DNA from 2 places in the Azorhizobium sp. AG788 genome. Region 1 is predicted to be linked to the other one. Evidence: riboswitches for the same ligand, from Rfam matches in the RefSeq annotation. Region 1 holds a riboswitch; the other holds the start of a gene.
The links. A riboswitch is a leader RNA that binds a small molecule or an ion and turns the genes downstream of it on or off. The one in region 1 is predicted to bind S-adenosylmethionine.
Positions count from the first base shown of each region.

Region 2: it holds a riboswitch for S-adenosylmethionine, as region 1 does, so the genes downstream of both, DFO45_RS00920 (O-succinylhomoserine sulfhydrylase) here and DFO45_RS04585 (low specificity L-threonine aldolase) in region 1, are expected to answer to the same signal.

Region 1 covers NZ_SOBM01000002.1:126,319-129,717, reverse strand. The annotation lists gene DFO45_RS04590 (XRE family transcriptional regulator) at 1-566, shown strand, start outside; gene DFO45_RS04585 (low specificity L-threonine aldolase) at 590-1,654, opposite strand; SAM-I-IV-variant riboswitch at 1,709-1,816, opposite strand; gene DFO45_RS04580 (N-carbamoyl-D-amino-acid hydrolase) at 2,401-3,336, shown strand; gene DFO45_RS04575 (amidohydrolase/deacetylase family metallohydrolase) at 3,378-3,399, shown strand, end outside.
Region 2 covers NZ_SOBM01000001.1:191,795-195,193, forward strand. The annotation lists gene DFO45_RS00910 (TRAP transporter large permease subunit) at 1-39, opposite strand, end outside; gene DFO45_RS00915 (TRAP transporter small permease subunit) at 36-521, opposite strand; gene DFO45_RS00920 (O-succinylhomoserine sulfhydrylase) at 642-1,844, opposite strand; SAM riboswitch at 1,897-1,976, opposite strand; gene DFO45_RS00925 (2'-deoxycytidine 5'-triphosphate deaminase) at 2,034-3,158, shown strand; gene DFO45_RS00930 (FUSC family protein) at 3,165-3,399, opposite strand, start outside.

The DNA of each region.
Region 1 (3,399 bases):
TGAAGCAGGTGGCGGAGCGGACGGGGCTCTCCCTTTCGACCCTCTCAAAGGTCGAGAACCACCAGATGTCGCTCACCTATGACAAGCTGTTGCAACTGACCAACGGGCTCGGCATCGCCATCGCTGAGCTGTTTCACTCGGCGGCAGACAGGGGCCCGCCCGCAGCCCAGATGGTGACCGCGCGCCGCAGCATCAGCCGCGCGAAGGACGGCGACGTCATCGACACGCGCACCTATTCCTATGCCTATAAATGCACCGACCTCATGTCGAAGGCGATGGTGCCCATCACCGGAGAACTGCGCGCCCGCACGCTGGCGGAATTCGGCCCGCTCATCCGCCATCCGGGCGAGGAATATGTCTATGTGACCGCCGGCCGGGTGGAGGTGCATACGGAATATTATGCGCCCGAGATCCTGGAGACCGGCGACAGCCTCTATATCGACAGTTCCATGGGCCACGCTTATCTCAACGCGGGCGAGGATCCGGCCCGCATCGTCTGTGTTTGCACGGCGGAATCGCCGGACCTCTATCAGCAGTTGCGGCAGATGGCGCTGCGGGAGGCCTGAGCCTCCCGCCCGCCCACAATGTCTCAGGCCGCGATCGCCCGGATGTCGGCGGCCAGTTGATCGACCCGCGCGAGATCCGCGTCCCAGGCGAACATGAAGCGCGCGCCGCCGCCGATGAAGGTATAGAAGCGCCATCCCTTCTCCCGAAGTGCCGCGAGCACCGCCTCCGGCGCGCGCAGGAAGACGGCATTCGCCTCCACCGGGAACATGGGCTCGACACCGGACACATCCGCGATGGCGGCGGCGAGACGCCGGGCGCAGGCATTGCCGTGGGCGGCATTGCGCAGCCACGCCCCGCTCTCCAGAACGCCGACCCAGGGGGCGGAGAGGAAGCGCATCTTGGAGGCGAGCTGGCCCGCCTGCTTGCAGCGATAGTCGAAATCGAGGGCCAGCGCGCGATCGAAGAACAGGATCGCCTCGCCCACCGCCATGCCATTCTTGGTGCCACCGAAGCACAGCACGTCAACGCCCACCTTCCAGGTCATCTCCGCCGGCGAGCAGCCGAGCGCGGCGCAGGCATTGGCAAACCGCGCACCGTCCATGTGCAGACGCAGGCCGAGGTCGCGGCAGACGGCGGAAAGGGCCGCGATCTCATCCAGCGTATAGACTTGGCCAGTCTCGGTGGGCTGGGTGATGGTGACGGCGCGGGGCTTTGGATAATGGATGTCCGAGCGGCCCGTGGCGAGCGCACGCACCGCATCCGGCGTCAGCTTGCCACCGTCGGTGGTCGCCACCAGCAGCTTGGAGCCGTTGGAGAAGAATTCGGGCGCGCCGCATTCGTCCGTCTCCACATGGGCCGAGGCCGCGCAGATGACACTGTGATACGACTGACAGAGCGAGGCCAGCGCCAGCGAATTGGCCGCTGTGCCGTTGAAGGCGAAGAACACCTCGCAATTGGTCTGGAACAGGGCTCGGAAGGCATCGGATGCGCGATGGGTCCAGTCGTCGTCGCCATAGGCGACGGCGGACCCCTCATTGGCCTCGGCCATGGCCGCCCACGCCTCCGGACAGATGCCGGCATAATTGTCGCTGGCGAATTGCTGGGGCTGGCTTTGCTGCTGCTCGACGCTCTGGCGGTCCTGGCTCACGGCGGGTCTTCCTCTCTGATCCTGGCCTGTCACCAAGACGGAACGACGCGCGTGGCTTTTCCCGTTTGTTGCCGGTCAGGCCACATCCCTCCTGTGACGGAGGCACCACCTTGCCCGGGAGCAGGTTGGTGCCGGGCGCCGGCCCGACTCTTGATGCAGGTCTTGCGGTAGCATGACGCAACCATGCGCGCAAGCAACGTCGTCGTGGCCGCCACCCCAGCGCCATCAGCATCGTGGGACGTCGGCGGACGCGAAGGTGACGTGAAGGTCACGCGGACAGATGGCCCATCTCCGCGGGCAAGCGTCCCCTCCGCCAGACGTTGAGCACGCGCCCAGGATTTGGAAACAGCGGCCGTCCTTCTGGCATCGGGCGGCATTAGTCGGCTCGAAACGGTCACGGCGCGTGTCGGCTCGCGCGAACAAGTGCATCGCACAAGTATTCACGCAGGTGCACACGGATAATTCCGCAACTGCACAGAGCTGCGCGACAATTAGACTTGGCATCATCGGATCAGTCTTTGTTGACCCGATGTTTTGCCCATATATTGTTCAAACGCCCCTTCCTGCGGCATCCCCGGCGTCCCCGCATGAGAGGAACAGTGCTTGCGCTTCAAGTGGCATACCAGCGGCACACAGATCCGACCATGTGGCACGCCTCTTGCGAAGCGTGAGCAGGATGGCTTCCTCACGAAGTCGAAGACGCGGGGAGTTCCTTTGCACGTCGCTCACTTGCCTAAGGCTGGCCCGTGTCCCGTATCCTGACCGTCGCTGCCGCCCAGTTGGGTCCTATCCAGCGTGCGGATACGCGCGCTTCCGTCGTGCGGCGCCTCTGCGACCTGCTGCGGCAGGCCGCCGGGCATGGCTGCGATCTCGTGGTCTTCCCGGAACTTGCGCTCACCACCTTCTTTCCGCGCTGGTATACGGAAGACCAGACCGAGATCGACGCCTTCTTCGAAACGGCACTTCCTTCGGCCGAGACGGCTCCCCTCTTTGCGCTCGCCGGTGCGCTGAAGGTGGGCTTCTGCCTCGGCTATGCGGAACTGGTGGAGGAAGGCGGCCGGCTGCGACGCTTCAACACCTCGGTCATCGTCGACAAGTCGGGCGAGATCGTTCTCAAGTATCGCAAGATTCATCTGCCCGGCCATGCCGACCACGAACCTTGGCGCGCCTTCCAGCATCTGGAGAAGCGCTATTTCGAGGTTGGGAATCTGAATTGGCCGGTCCGCCGCATCATGGGCGGCGTGCTCGGCATGGCCATCTGCAACGACCGGCGCTGGCCCGAGACCTATCGCGTGATGGGCCTCAAGGGCGTTGAGATGGTGCTCATCGGCTACAACACGCCGCGCCACAATCCGCCCGCCCCCGACCACGACCGGCTCTCCGAGTTTCACAACCAGCTCTCCATGCAGGCCGGCGCCTATCAGAACGGCACGTGGGTGGTGGGCGCGGCCAAATGCGGCGTGGAGGAAGGCTGCGAGATGATCGGCGCCTCCTCGATCATTGCCCCGTCCGGCCAGATCGTGGCGCAGGCGCTAACGCAGGACGATGAACTGGTGCTCGCCCGCTGCGACCTCGACATGTGCGCCTCCTACAAGGAGACCACCTTCAATTTCGCCAAGCACCGGCAGCCGGAGGCCTATCGGCTGATCGTCGAGCAGACGGGCGCCATCGCGCCCGAATGAGCGTCCGCTGCCCTTTGAATTTTCCGTCTGGAGACTGGTAGATGGCTTTTGATCTGATCCTGC
Region 2 (3,399 bases), on a different contig from region 1:
GCCGATCATCAGGAGGAGGACGAGGCCGAAGGCGCTCATGCCGCCCGCTCCGGACGCGCGATGTCGAGGAGCGCCTGCGCGAAGGCCAGCAGCCCCAGCAGCCACATGGCGAGCTTCACGAGAAAGAAGCCGGGATTATAGGTCTCGGGAAAGGCTTCGAGACTGAGGGTCGAACGCCACGCCATGTCCCATCCCGCGCCCAGCAGCCAGAGGGACCAGGGCAGCAGTCCGATGGCGGCGCCGATGCGGGCGAGCCGCGCCCGTGTGCGCGGGCCGTAGCGATGGGCGAAGATGTCGCTGGCAAGGTGCGCTCTCGCCCGCGTCGCGGCGGTGACGGCGACCGCCACATAGAGGCCGAACAGCCACTGGCCGAGGTCGTTGGCCTCGCGCGAATAGGCGTGCACCACCTCGCGCAAGGGCCATTGCAGGAAGAGGAGGAGGGCGATGGGCAGGATGAGCCAGCGCCCGCCCGCAAGTGCCGCGCCGATGCCTGCGGAGGTCAAGCCCGCCAGCCGTTCCATCCCTCGCCTCCTGCCCGTTGATCCGGGCTTGCGGCAAAGGTAGCGGGCGGCGGCGGGCTGTCCAGATTCTCCCAGCGTCAGACGAAGCGGGGCAGAGGCAGGGCCCCGTCCAAATCCGCCTCAGACGGCTTTCAGCGCCTGCACGATATCCGAGACGAGATCGTCCGGATGCTCAAGGCCCACGGAAAGGCGCACGAGGCCGTCCGAAATGCCCATTTCCGCCCGCGCCTCGGGGGTGAAGCGCTGGTGGGTGGTGGTGGCCGGATGGGTGAGCAGGCTCTTGGAGTCTCCCAGATTGTTGGAGATCCGGATCACCTTCAGCGCATTGGCGAAGCGGAAGGCACCCTCCTTGCCGCCGCCCACCACGAAGGTGACGAGCGTGCCGCCGCCGGTCATCTGCCGGCGGGCGAGGGCTGCCTGCGGATGGTCGGCGCGGAAGGGATAGAGCACCTTCTCCACCTTCGGCTCGGCAGCCAGCGCATCCGCCAGCGTCGCGGCGGAGGACTGGGCGCGCTCCACGCGCAGGCCCAGCGTCTCGAGGCCCTTCAGCAGCACCCAGGCATTGAAGGGCGAGATCGAGGGGCCGGTCTGGCGCAGGAAGGTCTGCAGGTGGTCGGTCACGAACTGCTGCGAGGACAGCACCACGCCGCCGAGGCAACGGCCCTGCCCGTCGATATGCTTGGTGGCCGAATAGACCACGACATCCGCGCCCAGCTCGAAGGGCTTCTGGAGCAGGGGGGTCGCGAACACATTGTCCACGATGAGCAGAGCGCCCTGGGCGTGGGCGATGTCCGCCACCGCCTTCACGTCGATGATTTCGAGCGTCGGGTTGGTGGGGCTTTCGAGGAAGAAGATCTTGGTGTTGGGCCGCGCCGCCGCCTTCCAGGCGTCGAGGTCCGTGCCGTTCACCAGCGTCGTCTCGACGCCGTAGCGGGGCAGGAAGTCTTCCAGGATCCAGCGGCAGGAGCCGAACAGCGCGCGGGCGGCCACCACATGATCGCCGGCCTTGAGCTGGCAGAGCAGGGAGGCGTTCACCGCCGCCATGCCGGAGGCAGTGGCGCGGGCCGCCTCGGCGCCGTCGAGCAGCGCCATGCGCTCCTCGAACATGGCGGTGGTGGGATTGCCGTAACGGGAATAAACGAAGCCGGGGTCCTCGCCCTTGAAGCGGGCCTCGCAGGCTTCGGCATTGTCATAGACGAAGCCCTGCGTCAGGTAGAGCGCCTCCGACGTCTCGCCATAGGGCGAGCGGGTGGTGCCGCCGTGCACGAGCAGGGTTTCGGGATGCAGGGTTGACGGATCCGGGGGGACGAACTTCGATGCCACGGTTCAAGCCTTCAGGTGAGGCCGGGACCCGTGGATGCAGGCACGATGCGCGCCTGCCACGTCCCCGGCCTTTTAGCGATCTGTTTAACGTGGCAGCAAGCCGGCCGGCTCAAATTCTCCACGAGCCGGGGCAGTTAACGCCGTGGGCCGCTTGGCGTCAAGCCGAGCGTCCGTTAAAACGAACGATAGATGGAAGCGGAGCCGCGCGTGGGCGAACAGTATAAAGCAGGCATTCTCCCGGCGCAGGCCATTGCGGCGCTTGTGGAAAGCGGCGGCATCTCCACGCGGCGCGCGCTCGATGACGACCAGATCCAGCCGGCGAGCCTGGACCTGCGTCTCGGTCGCACGGCCTGGCGCATCCGCGCCAGCTTCCTCCCCGGCGCCGGCAATACGGTGAAGGACCGCCTGTCGGAGCTTGTGCTGCACAAGCTCGACCTTTCGGACGGTGCGGTGCTGGAGACGGGGGGCGTCTATCTCGTTCCTCTTTTCGAACGGCTCCGCCTGCCCATCGACGTGGCGGCGTCCACCAATCCGAAAAGCTCCACCGGCCGGCTCGATGTCTTCACCCGCGTCATCGCGGACGGGGCACGGGCCTTCGATGCCATCCCCATGGGCTATGCCGGCCCGCTGTATCTGGAAATCGCGCCGCGCACCTTCCCCATCCTCGTGCGCACCGGGTCGCGTCTGTCACAGGTGCGCTTCCGGCGCGGGGTAGCGCGACTCTCCGATCTCGAGCTGCTGAACCTCCAGCAGGAGCAGCGCCTGGTGGATTCCGACGCGCCGGACGTCGCCGGTGGCGGCATCGCGCTCGGCGTCGATCTCGCCGGCGCTGCGTGGAACGGCATCCTCGGCTTCCGGGCCAAGAAGCACACCGGCGTCGTGGACGTGGACAAGCGCGCGGCGCTCGACGTGGAGGACTTCTGGGAGCCCATCCGCGCGCGCGGCCATTCTTCGCTCGTGCTTGATCCGGACGCCTTCTACATCCTCGCCTCCCGCGAGGCGGTTCAGGTGCCGCCGGAGCATGCGGCGGAGATGGTGCCCTTCGATCCGCTGGTGGGCGAGTTCCGCGTGCATTACGCGGGCTTCTTCGATCCCGGCTTCGGCCATCCGGCCGCGGGCGGCAGCGGGGCGCGGGCGGTGCTGGAAGTGCGCTCGCGCGAGGTGCCCTTCATCCTTGAACATGGCCAGACCGTCGGCCGCCTGGTCTATGAGCGGATGGCGGCGCGGCCGGACCATCTTTATGGCGAGGCGCTCGGCTCCAATTATCAGGGGCAGGGCCTGAAGCTCTCCAAGCACTTCCGCCCCTTCGCCTGAGGCGGCTCAGCTCTCCGCGGTCTCCGGCCGTTCCGCCTTGGCCGGTTCGGCCTCGGTGGAAGGCGTGGGGGAGGCGACGCGCCGGTCCAGCACGCTCTGGAGGTCGCCCAGCGGCTGGAGGATGGCGTCGGAGAAGGCGAGATAGTCCGCCACGAAGGGCAGCAGCCGGCGGGACGTGTCGTCCGTGAGATTGCCCAGCGCCGCCTGGAGCGCGGCCTCGAGCTGCGGGGCGGCGGTGGTG